One region of the Brevibacillus sp. BD137 genome, then DNA from elsewhere that is predicted to be linked to it. Evidence: riboswitches for the same ligand, from Rfam matches in the RefSeq annotation. Region 1 holds a riboswitch; each other region holds the start of a gene.
What was found. Region 1 has a riboswitch for cyclic di-AMP ahead of ODZ53_RS05240 (CAP domain-containing protein). Riboswitches for the same ligand answer to the same signal wherever they lie in the genome.
Positions count from the first base shown of each region.

Region 2: linked by a shared signal. The riboswitch ahead of ODZ53_RS21745 (C40 family peptidase) and the one ahead of ODZ53_RS05240 (CAP domain-containing protein) in region 1 are both predicted to bind cyclic di-AMP.
Region 3: linked by a shared signal. The riboswitch ahead of ODZ53_RS24455 (quaternary amine ABC transporter ATP-binding protein) and the one ahead of ODZ53_RS05240 (CAP domain-containing protein) in region 1 are both predicted to bind cyclic di-AMP.

Region 1 covers NZ_JAOTNO010000002.1:408,321-412,994, reverse strand. Annotated here, with positions in the region: gene ODZ53_RS05250 (homoserine dehydrogenase) at 1-476, shown strand, start outside; gene ODZ53_RS05245 (hypothetical protein) at 577-729, shown strand; gene ODZ53_RS05240 (CAP domain-containing protein) at 794-1,594, opposite strand; cyclic di-AMP (ydaO/yuaA leader) riboswitch at 1,602-1,759, opposite strand; gene ODZ53_RS05235 (rhodanese-like domain-containing protein) at 1,844-2,188, opposite strand; gene ODZ53_RS05230 (cold-shock protein) at 2,619-2,822, shown strand; gene ODZ53_RS05225 (hypothetical protein) at 2,992-3,438, opposite strand; gene ODZ53_RS05220 (2-phosphosulfolactate phosphatase) at 3,553-4,293, shown strand; gene ODZ53_RS05215 (catalase) at 4,374-4,674, shown strand, end outside.
Region 2 covers NZ_JAOTNO010000011.1:119,309-123,982, forward strand. Annotated here, with positions in the region: gene ODZ53_RS21735 (sensor histidine kinase) at 1-824, opposite strand, end outside; gene ODZ53_RS21740 (response regulator transcription factor) at 825-1,544, opposite strand; gene ODZ53_RS21745 (C40 family peptidase) at 1,759-2,280, opposite strand; cyclic di-AMP (ydaO/yuaA leader) riboswitch at 2,285-2,424, opposite strand; gene ODZ53_RS21750 (LiaF transmembrane domain-containing protein) at 2,744-3,148, shown strand; gene ODZ53_RS21755 (PspA/IM30 family protein) at 3,213-3,908, shown strand; gene ODZ53_RS21760 (class I SAM-dependent methyltransferase) at 4,003-4,581, shown strand; gene liaF (cell wall-active antibiotics response protein LiaF) at 4,596-4,674, shown strand, end outside.
Region 3 covers NZ_JAOTNO010000014.1:144,187-148,860, forward strand. Annotated here, with positions in the region: gene ODZ53_RS24450 (ABC transporter permease) at 1-355, opposite strand, end outside; gene ODZ53_RS24455 (quaternary amine ABC transporter ATP-binding protein) at 339-1,565, opposite strand; cyclic di-AMP (ydaO/yuaA leader) riboswitch at 1,959-2,105, opposite strand; gene ODZ53_RS24460 (copper ion binding protein) at 2,856-3,056, opposite strand; gene ODZ53_RS24465 (heavy metal translocating P-type ATPase) at 3,121-4,674, opposite strand, start outside.

The sequences.
Region 1 (4,674 bases):
TCGTGCTCACAAAAATGATGGAAGAGGGGCTCACCTGTACAGAAGCAGTCGAGCTCGCTCAGAAGATGGGGATTGCCGAACCGGACCCCTCTTACGATATCGATGGTTGGGATACAGCTTCGAAGCTCACGATCCTGGCAAACGCAGCTTTTGGCGGGCAAGTAAATCTAACCGATATCGCACGCACAAGTATTCGCGAAATAACCTCGTTACAAATCGAGACGTGGAAAAAGCATGCGAAGATTCCCAAGCTGATCGGAACGATCCAAAAGGAAGCGAATGGTACGGTTTCTGTAGCAGTTGAACTGTGTGCGGTGGATTTTACCCATCCGTTTGCATCCGTATCAGGTACGACAAAAGCCATCCGGGTAGAAACCGATGTCATGGGGGATTTATTGGTCGTTGGAGGAAAATCAGATCCTGTCGCGGCAGCAGCGGCTGCCTTAAAAGACCTTGAACATATTATTAGCAGATAGGTTCATTTGCATGTGCTTCCAGTGTTCCTTAGGAATGAGTCGTTTAGAACCGCGTGCATACTAGGGATGCACCACCAAAAACGGTGAGGGGGCCATACGGATGAAGCAATCGTCTGATGTCAATGCCGAGCTGCAGCAAGTATCTGCTTACCCAACCAAGCAAGAAATGAATCAAAAGAACGTTGCTTTGCTAGATGAGCAGGAAAGCTGCTGTACCCCCAAAAAACAGGCTTCTGAAACACAGCCGGAATAATGCCTACACGAAAAAGCCGGGTCTCGATTAAGAGACACCGGCTTTTCGTTTCGTGCAAAGCGTGTTACCCGATAAATTCTTGTACCCAGTAGCCATTTGTGAAGCCTACACCAATTTTTGTGAAGTCAGGGTTCATAATGTTTTGGCGATGGCCTTCACTGTTCATCCATTGTTGCATGACTTCTTGTGGACTCTGTTGACCCATGGCGATATTCTCACCTGCAGTCGAGTATTGAATGCCATACTGCTTCATCATGTCAAATGGGGAACCGTACGTTGGGCTGTTGTGGTCAAAATAGTTGTTAGCAGACATATCTTGTGCTTTTGCCAAAGCTACTTTGGACAGTGTTGCATCCATTTGAACAGGCTTGAGACCTGCTTTTGCACGTTCTTGGTTTACCAAATCCGCGACTTGTTTCGCAAAATCACCCGTCTTAGCTTGATCCGCTTGATTTACTGGAGCGGCAGGCTCAGTGACATTATTGGTAGGTTGTGCTGGTGCTGTTTGTACTGGTTGTGCTGGTGTTTGTTGTACTGGAGCTTGTTGTACGGGTGCTTGTTGGAAAGATCCTGGTTGATACGGGCATGGTTGTTGTACAGGTGTAGCTTGTCCTTGCTTAACAGGTTGCATCAGCTGTACTGCTTGTGGCTGGCCAGGAACAAAGCCTTGCTTTTGGAAAAAGTTAAGGAACTGTTGAGCATTTGGTGCTTTTTGGAATTGTCCCATATTTTGACCCACATTGAATTGGAATTGTCCGTTCTTCAATGGGCAGTTAGATGCTGCGGAAGCAGAAGAAGCAAACCCTGTCAAAGCCAAGCCCAGACCAAGAGTCATCGCGATTGTAACAGAACCAAAACGTTTCATAAAACAAATCTCTCCTTTTTTTTGCCTACGAGGTTAGTTGTCGGATTCGGATTGAGGAAACAACCCTACGCCAGTTCGGCGATTCACCCCAATGTGGAATAGGTCATCCACAAAAAAGTCCCCCGCACTTCCTTTTCAAGGAGGAAGTCTCGGCTTATTTCGTTTGGCATGAACAACGATATCAGACAATCCCAATCGAAATAAAGGAGTAATATATGGCAAATAGCTAGAATCGTTGATAAATTAGGCTCATTTCGGTTCGTTTGATTGTTCCTTCCAGGCAGTTAAGCCGCCTTCCAATGCATTTGCATGGAAACCATGCTCACGAAGGAGAGCCGCAGCTTTTTGAGCTTTGTTACCTGTTGTACATAAGGTAACGATCTGGACATTTTGCGCGAGTTTTTCGGTTTCTTCATCAAGTGGCTTGTCCTGTTCTTTCATAAGAAGATAGGGGACGTTTTGCGTCGATGCGTTTTCGTGAACGAGGCTGCCGGAAACAAATTTCTCGGCGTCGCGTACGTCCAATAAAAGTACGGGCACTTTCTTTTCAAGCATTTCGGATAATTGAATGGTTGTCAAAATATGATTTTGCAATGTAATCCCTCCCAATCCTATTGTATCAGAGTCCCGCTTCGTCCAGAATAAGGGTGAACGGTTGCTTTTTTTGGACAACCATGGTAGAATGAGGTTGCTACTTGAAAAATTGATACCTAATCATTCATCGAGGTGTTTGTATGCTGATGGATAACATTTTTGAATCCCCGATTCACACTGGCGCGGTCTTCGGAGCCGCAAGGATGGAAGAGAGGAAGGGCTTTCATTGTTTTAGGTTTTCAAAAGGTTTAGTTTTTTATTTTGCAGTTCCGTCCTATGACATTCGCATATTTGCTGAATAAGTAAAATTCACATATCATGAAGGCGTATCATCGCACATGATCTGGTATTTCTTCATGATATGTGAGCTTTATTTGCTTCGGTAAATATGACTAGCATATTCAAATTGAATTTTTGGAGGTTTTTTTAGATGCAAACGAACGGAACAGTAAAATGGTTTAACGCAGAAAAAGGTTTCGGTTTCATTCAAGTAGAAGGCGGAGACGATGTATTCGTACACTTCAGCGCAATCCAAGGTGACGGTTTCAAAACTTTGGACGAAGGTCAAAAAGTTCAATTCAACATCGTTCAAGGCAACCGTGGCCCACAAGCTGAGAACGTAGTAAAACTGTAAGTCTCCTTTTCAAAGAAACTGTCCTTTCGAGGGCAGTTTCTTTTTTTGTCGTGGTCGTAGAAGCAAAAAGGCGTTGGGATCGTCCCAAGCGCCTTTTCCTGCATACGAATGGATAAAAAAGGAACTATGGCGTCCCACCATAATTCCTCATTTTCTTCCTGCAAGATAGTTAAATACAAGTTTCGATTTCGACAGTTTGGAATTGACTGTCAAGAACGGTAAGACCAACAACTTGACCGCCGCCGATAGTAGTACGGCCATAAGTGGTGAGAAGGACATTTCTGTTGTTTTCTGCTACGGTAAGGCGGACTTCATAGTGGAAAGAAGCGGGGATCAGCGCATTGAAAGCAGTGCGAGTATTCGCAGGGATAAATTGCGTGATGTCAAGCAAGGTGCTAACTGGATTCGTTTGCGTAACTGCGTTACCCCAGTTTAATACTTGCACACGTACTTCAACCGGTTCTGTGTTCAGATTTACCAGGTCGAGGTGAGCGGTGAGAGCACGGGCGAGGTTGTTTTGCAAAATACCGGTCGTTCTCACAGTATTTCTTCTTGGGCGTTTGTGATTTCTTTTTTCCGAATTACCTTGATCGTCGTCGTATTCGATTTCAGTCATCCATGTTCACTCCATTCTTGTGTAATCTAGTGGGACAATAATACGATATTGTTTCTTGTCTTAATTTGTAACGGCGAACGTAAGGGGACGAGTACCTATTTTTGATAGAGGATGGTGGAGGGGTTGGGAGATAGAACTGTATGCAAACAACTAGACTATACAGCTCGATTTGATTGGGGATACGAAGGGGTAGAACAGGTCGGGGCAGCATCGGATATGATCGTCATTATCGATGTGCTCTCCTTCAGCACGTGTGTCGATATCGTAACGGGACGAGGAGGTATCGTCTATCCTTATCAGGTAAAGGATGAGTCAACCGTAGCATTCGCCAAACAAAAAGCAGCCCTGCTCGCTGGAAAACGCGGAGAACCAATCTCCCTTTCGCCCGCCTGTCTGAAAACGGTTCCAATGCGAAGTAGAATCGTATTACCCTCGCCAAACGGATCGACCTGTACCGTGTTGGCGAAGAAAACAGGTGCGAAGGTAATCGCTGCGTGCTTGCGAAACGCGCCATCTGTGGCCAGATACATACAGCAGCAGAATGGAACCGTAACCGTCATTGCTTGCGGTGAACGGTGGGGAAATGGAGCATTGCGTCCTGCTATTGAAGATATGATTGCGGCAGGTGCGCTGCTTCATGAATTGGAGGGGCATCGATTGTCACCAGAGGCCGAAATAGCAGTGGCAGCCTTTCGAGCGACCCAAGATCATCTTCCTGCTTACTTGAAGACATGCGCTTCTGGCCAAGAACTGATCAGTATGGGGTACCCGGAAGATGTCGAACTTGCAGCGCAGTGGAATCAGAGTGGCGCAGTTCCAGTGCTTAACGATGATTTTGCGTACGTAGCAATTTAGTCTTTTCGCATAAAGAACCCCTCATTCGGTAACCATGGTTATGAACTACACATGAGAAAAACTGGACAGGGAGGATTCATATGGATGAAAAGAACAAGTCCATCAACCAGGCAGAAGATAATATCCTGACGAATCGTCAAGGCCATCCGATTACAGACAACCAGAACTTGCGGACAGTTGGAAATCGCGGGCCAACCGTTCTGGAGAATTACGATTTTCTTGAAAAAATTACGCATTTTGATCGGGAGAAAACACCTGAACGTGTTGTGCATAGTCGAGGTGCAGGAGCACATGGCTATTTCGAAGCGTATGGAACCGTTGGTGATGAGTCGATTTCTACGTACACGAGGGCAAAGCTGTTCTCGGAGCGTGGGAAAAAAA
Region 2 (4,674 bases), on a different contig from region 1:
TGTTTCTGTATTTTGGTCATATCCGTCACGCGACCAGAGCCGATGTATGAGGCATAACCTTTGATCGTGGTGAGAGGTGTACGGAAGTCGTGGGCAATCGAAGCAATCATTTCAGCCTGTCTTTCTTCCGCTAAGCGAAGCTCATCCACCATTTCCCCGAAATATCGAAAGAGTTGCCCAAATTCATCATGTGATCGATACGTAAATGTGACCAGCCGCTTCCCTTCCTGGATTTCTTGGGTGACGCGCGATAATTCGTTAACTGGCCGTAGTATCCAGCGAACGAACAAAGCGAGCAGAACCAATCCTACCAGACTAATGCTTCCGTAAATAAACCAAAGCATCATGGAAACCCCTGTCGTAGCCATCATGTCGTAATCATCCGTGTAGAAATAAACAACAATCTCCCCTGTACGCGGTGGCTCCTGCTGAAAATGGTACTCAGCGACCACTTTGAGGTCATTTTGCTTAGCAGAATCGCCACGGCTTGATGAGGAGGGGGAAGGCATTTTTAAATTATAGGCGCTTGATGTTTTGCTGTAGATGGTGTTTCCATTGGCATCCTTCACGAGCATGCGGTACATCACGTCGTCTGGCAACTGCTTCTCAAGCTCCATGCGTTCGATTGGGTCCTTGAAATTACTGACGAGAAGCAGTTGATTGAGCATGACCTTCTCTGCGGCTTCCTTCTCAGCTTGGTACTGATCATGCCGGTCATTTTTGAGTTGAGCGACAATAATGTCTTGAAAAACAAATTTAAACAACAAAATGTTGAGTGTGAGCAAGGCAATGAAGGAGAGAAAAATTTTATTGCGCAAGCTCATTTAAAGCTTCTCCCCGATAAATACGTAGCCTGTCCCCCATTGTGTTTTAATGAATTGACGTTCCGTTTCCAGCTTCTCACGGAGGTTTTTAATATGGACCGTCACTGTATTGAGCGAGCCATAACCATATCCCCAAACACGGTCATAAATTTGTTCTCTTGTAAAGACGATGCCCGCATTTTCTGCGAGGAAGGTGAGTAGTTGAAATTCTTTGGTAGAGAGCTCGATCTTTTGGTTACATACATATACGGAATACGTTTCTTTATGAATTTCCAAGTCCTTGAATTTCAAAACCGTAATCGGAGAAGAAGCTGTTTCCTTCTCAGGCTGCTCTTCGGTATGCTTTCGAATGCGCTCATAGCGACGAAGGTGGGCACGAATGCGAGCGAGCAGCTCTTCCGTATCAAAAGGCTTCGTGATGTAATCGTCTGCGCCGATTTCAAAGCCGACTACCTTATCTACCGCTTTTCCTTTTGCACTGAGAAACAGTATAGGCAAATCCCACTCACGGCGAATTTGAGAGCAGAGCTCGTAGCCACTCATGTTGGGCATCATAATATCCAAAAGGATCAGGTTGGGACGCTCACCTTGGCTGAGCAACGAGAGTGCATCTTCTCCGCTTTCAGCAGAGGAAACGCTGAAGCCCTCGTTCTCCAAAATGTCTTCTAGCAGTTCAATAATCTCCAGATTGTCATCGACAATTAAAATGTGATCTTTCACCGGAACAACCCCCAGTTACTTCTATTAATAAGGAATACCATTCAAAGAATGGGTCTTGTCTATCATAACATGCTTTGACCCTATCAGGGGAAGAAACCCCGTAAGTTATTAAGTTGTTCTAATATGTGAGGGTACCTCTTTAGACCAGGTACTAAATTTCGTCAGAAAAAGCCAGAGACGTAGTGTCCCTGGCTTTTATTATTTTGCCGAATGACTATTTTTTAGCTGGTTTTTCCGGCAACGATGCAGCTTGCACCGCTTTTTCCTTATTCGGAGTTTCTGCTTTCGCTAGAACAGGAGCACTGAGACGCTTGGCGCCTACATAACGCTTGCTCCAGTAGTATGGATCGTTCAACTTGGTGTTGACGACTCCACGACCAGATTCCGAGTGCACGAATGTGCCGTCTCCGATGTAGATACCCACGTGAGAAATGCTGCGACCGTTTGTATTGAAGAATACGAGATCGCCTGGCTGCAAATCTTTTCTGTCTACCTCTGTACCTAATTCGTACTGGGAAGCAGAATTGTGAGGCAGGTCTACACCTAACGCATCAAATACGTAGCGTGTGAAACCGGAGCAGTCAAAGCCCTTTTTGGACGAGCCGGAAGATTTGTAAGGGGTACCGTACAAGTCACTGACAACTTCATGGAGAGTATTCTCCTCAGCAGCCTGTGCAGCGCCTGCCCCCATAGCAAGTAATCCAGCCATAAATAAAGATAAAACCATCTTGCGCAAAAGAAACTGCTCCCTTCGTGAGCCTACGAGGTTAGCTGAAGGGTTCGGTCGAAAGGACGCCCTAGGCTGCTAGGAGTAGCAACCATTCACCCCAAAAACGTGGTTCCCCCGTTTCCGCTAAGCGGAATTCGGCTATTTTTCGATGTTTTTTTACACGCACTCTTACGAAGATTCTACGCCAGTCCTTTTTTTCCTTCTTTTTATCTGTTCATTCACATATTCGTCACAAAGATAGCGTCAAATGCTGTAACGTTTTCGTTCGACAGTGCAAGCCGCCTTTCGACGTGGGTTTATTCCTGCCTTGCTGGAGAGCTCGTCCGATTAAGGCAGGAAAATGTCTCCGTCCAAGGACGGAGGGAAAAACCAACCGCACGCCCGTTATGGGAAGCCTATACCGAGGGCTACAATAAGGGCATAACGTTCCACAAGCACCACATGCAAAACGAATGGAGGTAAGCGAGTAATGAGCGAACGGTCTGGCAAAGTACTACTCGGGCTGGTTCTGCTGCTAGTCGGTGGGTTGGTTCTTCTCGATCTGGTGGGTATCGATATCGGAGACTTGCTCGGGTTTATCATTCCCGGCGTGATCATGATATACGGTGCCAAAAAGATCATGGGACAAACCGGTTCACGATTTTGGGGAATCCTGGTCTTCCTATTCGGGTTCCTGATGTTGATTGGCAAGCTTGACCTACTGTTTCACGCGCTTCTGGCCATTGGGGTGATTTATCTGGGATATCGCTTACTGCGTCCCAGCCAAGAACCTAAACAAGCGCCACCTGCTTGGGAGCGTGAATGGGCCCAAAAAGTATTAAAGGAAGATACGCTGGACACTTGGGAGAGAGATGTAAGAAGACGCCCACAGTAACGCCAATGTCGCAAGAGTCTTTTGGATGAACAATATGATGTGATATGATGAGGAGGAAAAAATAATGAGTATCTTTAAACGTTTGCGTGACCTGACAGTAGCTTCGGTAAATGATGCATTGGATTCGATGGAAGATCCGGTAGTAATGCTGAATCAATATATGCGTGACATGGAAGTAGAAATCGGACAAGTTGAAGTAGCGGTTGCCCGTCAGGTTGCTCTGGAAAAGAAATTCCGTCAGCAATTGGACGAAGCCAATGCTCTGATTGAAAAACGTGATCGCCAAGTTAAGCTCGCCCTGACTGAAGGAGAAGACGAGTTGGCTCGTCGAGCACTCGCTGACAAGAAGCAGTACGAAGGCCGTGCAGCGGAATATGAAACTCTCTACCTGTCAGCATCCGAGTCAGCTACGCAAATGCGCGAGAAGCTGGCTGAGCTGAAGGAAGAGTTCTATAAAATGCGTGCGAAAAAGTTCACACTGATGGCACGTGCACAAGTAGCTCGTACACAAAAGCAAGTCAATCAAGCAGTTGTCGGTATCGGCAATCAGTCCGCAGGCCGTGGCTTCGCTCGCATGGAAGAGAAAGTCATGCGCATGGAAGCAGAAGCGCAAATGAGCGGGCAATGGCGCCAAACGAACCGCGCTTGGGAAAACGCTTTGTCTGAGCTGGAAAAGGATGATATCGATGCAGAACTTGCCAGCATCAAAGCATCCATTAATGAAGTAAAAACACCGGTAGCCAAACCAGTACAATCCTAATTCAACAGGAACTGGGGGACAAGGTGTAGAATAGATTGTGTCAATTCGGCAGCCTGTGTACATCAGGCTGCTTTTCCCCTAGGAGGTACGATTCTTGCAGGACTTCTTGGTCTTTTTGCGGCGGTTTATCGCTGAGCCTGGACGCGTCGGTAGTATCATCCCCAGCTCTCGTTTTTTATGTGAGCAAATGTTGAAAAGCGTCGATTGGGCTTCAACCGATGTGATCCTGGAGCTGGGACCTGGTACAGGGGCATTTACCCAAACGATCTATCAGCGCTTGCATCCCGGCACACAGTACGTGCTCGTGGAACGAGATTCCCAATTTCGCTCTATGCTTCAATCACGTTTTCCCGATCTTCCTATCAGGGAGGAAGCGACTAAACTTAGGTCTTACTTGGAGGAGCAGGACCTTGCAGGTGCAGATGTCATTATCTCAGGTCTGCCATTCGCCAATTTTCCACAAGAGCAGCGGGCAGCAATTCTGGACGAAGTTCAATCTGTACTGAAGCCAGGGGGCCTATTTATTACATTCCAATATTCGCTACAACTCCAAGCTGAGTTGCAGGATCGTTTTCCCTGGGTCAAGATCGACTTTACCCTGTTGAACATTCCGCCTGCATTCATCTATACATGTCGTAATGGACAAAGTGAAAACGATCAGCGTGGGGCGTGAGAGAGGAGACTTTTGTGAAACTGTCCCGTTTACACAAAATGTTGGCTGGTGTCCTGATTATTTTTACGGGAATCGGTCTTTTATTAGACAGTT
Region 3 (4,674 bases), on a different contig from region 1:
CGTGTCTCGCGCAAAGAATGCCCACCGGAATTCCGATAGCGATCGAAATCATGGTGGCAGTGAGGACGAGTCCCACTGTCTCCAACGTTTCATCCCAGTACCCCAAGTTGTTGATGAGAGAAAGTCCGATTACCGTAAAAACCATGGACGCTCTCCCTGCAAAAACCCACGCAGCGGCCCCTAGCAGCAAGATGAGAATCAGCCAAGGTATCTCTGCCAAAACCGTGGAGCAGTAAGTCACCATTGTGGAAATAACGATAGATATTGGATCAAACAATACCCCTTTGTACTGACCCAGCAATGCTACGAACTCTTCCACCCATTCGCCAATCGGCAGCTTAGGCACGGCGTCCATCACTCATCACCTCTGCTCTCTGATGCTCTTGGACATTGACTTTACCTACCAGCCCGCCTAGTACCGCTCCTTTTACGATGACACCCAACAAACGCTGCTGCTCGCCCACAACCGCAATCGGAACATGCAGGTCTGCCATCATCGGGAACAAACTGTGCAGACGTGCGTCAGGTGAAACGGTAGGGAGGTCGGTTTTCATAATCGTCTCCAGCGAATGTCCCGTACTGATCGCGAGTGATACGTCATACGCCGTAATCAAGCCGAGCAGTGTGCGCTTTTTGTCCACGACGTACAAGCTGGACACGCCGTTATCCATCATGAGTTGCAGCGCCACTCGCGCCCCTTTGTCAGGCGTGATTGCTTCTGCCCGTTTCATCACATTTTCAGCAACGAGCACCCTGGACAGGTCGGCATCCTCCACGAACTTCCGCACGAATTCATCCGCTGGGTCTGCCATGATCTCTTCCGGGCGGCCGATCTGAATGATCTGCCCGTCTTTCATAAAGGCAATCCGATCGCCCAGCCGCAACGCCTCGTGCAAGTCATGTGTAATGAACAGGATCGTCTTTTTCATCGTCATCTGAAGCTCCAACAGCTCATCCTGCATATCTTTTCGAATGAGCGGGTCCAATGCACTGAACGCTTCGTCCATCAAGAGAATATCTGGATTATTAGCCAACGCCCGCGCCAATCCGACCCGCTGGCGCATCCCTCCGCTCAATTGATCCGGGTACGCATTTTCCCACTCGGTTAATCCAACGAGCGCGAGCGCTTCCCTAGCTTTTTCTTGCCGGAGCTCTGGTGGTACTTGTTGAATCTCCAAACCGAACTCGACGTTTTCTCGTACCGTCCGCTGCGGAAACAGGGCGAAATTTTGGAAAACCATCCCGAGCTTCTTCCTCCGCACCTCGCGCAAAGCCGTCGCCTTCATGTCCACGATCTCTTCCCCATCGATCTCGATGCTTCCACTCGTTGGGTCAATCAGTCGATTACACAGTCGGATCAAGGTTGATTTGCCGCTGCCGGACAGGCCCATGATGACGAAGATTTCACCTTCCTCGACTTCAAAGCTGACCTGATTGACCCCGATGGATTGGCCCGTTTGCTTGTAAATTTGTTCTTTCGTTCGTCCTTCTGCCAGCAGCTTCAAGGCCTGCTCGGGCTGCTTACCAAACACTTTTGTCAGTTGATCGACTTTCATTTTGGGCATGGTATCCCTCATCCTTCGTTTTTTCGTAAATGTAAAAAGCCCGCGAAGCTTCCACACTCAAGCCAAATCAAGCAGGCACGCTTGATTTTTACTCGTGTAGAAAATCCGCAGGCTTACGTAATACCTGGCGTCCCTTTTCAGGACTCCCTGTACTCTGTCTTCCTGATTTCGATTGTCAGCGGTTTATGTCGTACCGATTGCCTCCAAGCGATCCACACCATTTCCTTCACGACTGTATCGCGTAAGCTGCTCGTCGGTATTTCCATAAAAAATAGACCGATCCATCCTTTTCCTCCAGAACAAAGGTCCCAAAGAAAAAGCCTGTATCAGCCTATCACACGCCCGCAAGGAATCCCCTTGTTGCGCATAAAATGCCTAGACTTTATCCATCCATGACCTTCCCTGCTTTGGCCGACGAGGTTAGCTGACGGGTAGGATGGCAGAGAAGACATTTCCTCATCCCTCCTGATCACTCAGGATTAACCCCAAAAGATTGGTTCCCCCGCTTCCGAGAATCTCGGAACTAGGCCGTATGTGTTGTTTCTTGTTTGAGCTTGATTGTGATTTGAATTATACGCTCGCTTCCAGTTATTGTGAACGTTCGTTTAGCACGGTTTTAACCGGACTTTGTCTTTCTTTATGATTCGGATTGGATTAGCTTACGGTTGCTCATTCGATTAAAGAAATCGTGCGTTATTCTCGCTCGCTGGTGGGGTGGGGAGGAAACAGGAGAAAACGCTCAGATTCTTGGAACCCCTGCGCGGGAGCATGAGGTGCCCGGCTCCGTGAAAAAAAACGAAACCGCGTCCAAAGTAGTCCATCAGGATGTAGTTCAGAGGTGGACGCTAAAGGCAGTTTCGCTTTTTTTCACTACGCCTCGGTAGGGGTGTCCAAAGATCTTCGCTTATTTCTCCTGTTTCCTCTACGAGCTGATGAGGTTCTACATGCTTTTTAAAAGACCTTTGGAATGATGCTCTCAAGATGTAAACAACAGCCACTTGGGAAGAAGAACATTTCCAGTCCTAGCGCCTCTGGAGCCCTACTTAGCTCCGAAATGAATGGCGGGGGTTTTCAGCTTCAACCTCTGAGATTACTTCCTCGAAACTCTACTTTTGAAGCGCTCCCGACATTCATTTCGGAGCGGACAGTCCAACCCCTTGCGGGGCGTAGGCCGAAGCGTAGACTGGAAATGGGCTTCTTCCCCCTCCACTACAGCAACTTTTACCTCAATACCAAAAAGCTCCTGCCTCATTGATTCAGGCAGGAGCTTCTTTTTCAAAGACACGATGATTAAACGACGTCGTAGCCTTGGTCTTCAATAGCTTCTTTTACTGCATCGAGAGTCAAGTTGCTCTCGTTGTAGGAAACCTCAACCTTTTTTTCAGCCAGGTTTACTTTGCCTTCTGCACCCAACTCTTTCAATGTGTTCTCGATGCGCGCTACGCATTTGTTGCAAGACATGCCTTCTACGTTCAATGTGATATTTGTCATCATCAATCTCTCCTTGCATTTTATGTTGTATAGGTAAGGCGGACGAAGCCGCTTGTTACTGTTGTTACAGCTTCACTCGTTGCAGTCTCAGTGCGTTGAGTACGACGGATACGGAGCTGAAGGCCATTGCGGCACCGGCAAGCCATGGAGCGAGTAAGCCGATTGCGGCAATTGGGATGCCCAAGGTGTTGTAGGCCAATGCCCAGAACAGGTTTTGCTTGATGTTGCGGATGGTGAGCTTACTCATCTCGATGGCGTCTGCGACACTAGTCAGTTCGCCGCGCATCAGGGTAATATCGGCTGCTTCCATCGCCACATCAGTACCTGTACCGATTGCCATACCGACGTCAGCGGTAGCGAGTGCAGGAGCATCGTTGATACCATCGCCGACCATCGCGACTTTTTTGCCTTGTTCTTGCAGTTTTTTCACTTCTGCAGCTTTGCCTTCAGGCAGGACTTCTGCGATGACGTGATCGATTCCTGCTTCACGGGCAATGGCCTCGGCAGTTTGACGGTTGTCACCGGTCATCATGATCACAGTCAATCCCATTGCTTTCATGCGCTGAACCGCTTGCTTGGAGGTTGGTTTGATCGTATCCGCTACGGCAATCAAGCCAGCGAGCTTGCCTTCGACGACTGCGAGCATCGCCGTTTTACCGGAGCGCTCCAGTGCCAGCATGGTATCAGACACTGCTTGGTACGAAATTTGATGTTTTTCCAGCAAACGGCGGGTACCGACGAGTACTTCTTTGCCGGAGACGGTAGCCTGAATACCGAAACCAGGAATGGCTTCAAAAGAACCTGTATCGGACAGTGTGATTCCTTTATCCGCAATACCGCGAACGATGGCTTGAGCCAATGGGTGCTCGGAGTTTTTCTCAGCGGCACCGACCAAAGAGAGCAGCTCTTGCTCTTCGATATCAATGGCGATGACGTCTGTCAGTTCTGGCTCACCTTTGGTTACAGTCCCTGTTTTATCGAGGATGATCGTATCCAGGTGGTGAGCCGTCTCCAGATGCTCCCCGCCTTTGAACAGGATGCCCAGCTCAGCTGCGCGTCCAGAGCCCGCCATGATTGAGGTCGGTGTTGCCAGACCGAGGGCGCATGGGCAAGCGATTACGAGTACGGCAATTGCTTTTTCCAAAGCCTCACCGAAGTTGCCAGGTATAACGAAGAAGTACCAGATCAAGAAGGTAAGAATAGCAATCCCTACTACGATTGGGACAAAAATCCCGGAGATGCTGTCAGCTACACGCTGAATCGGTGCTTTTGTTCCTTGTGCTTCTTCCACTACTTTAATGATTTGCGCCAGAGCCGTTTCTTTTCCGACTTTGGTTGCCTGGACCTTCAAAAAGCCGTTTTTGTTCAAGGTGGCGCCGATGACGGTATCGCCTGCGGCTTTATCCACTGGAATACTTTCGCCAGTCAACATGGACTCATCTACTGCGGACTGCCCTTCCATGACGATGCCATCGACAGGTACTTTGTCGCCCGGCTTCACGTGAACGACGTCGCCCAGTCTCACTTCTTCTACAGGAATGGTCATTTCTACGCCATCCCGTACGACTACTGCTGTTTTTGCTTGCAAGCCCATCAGCTTGCGGATCGCTTCCGAAGA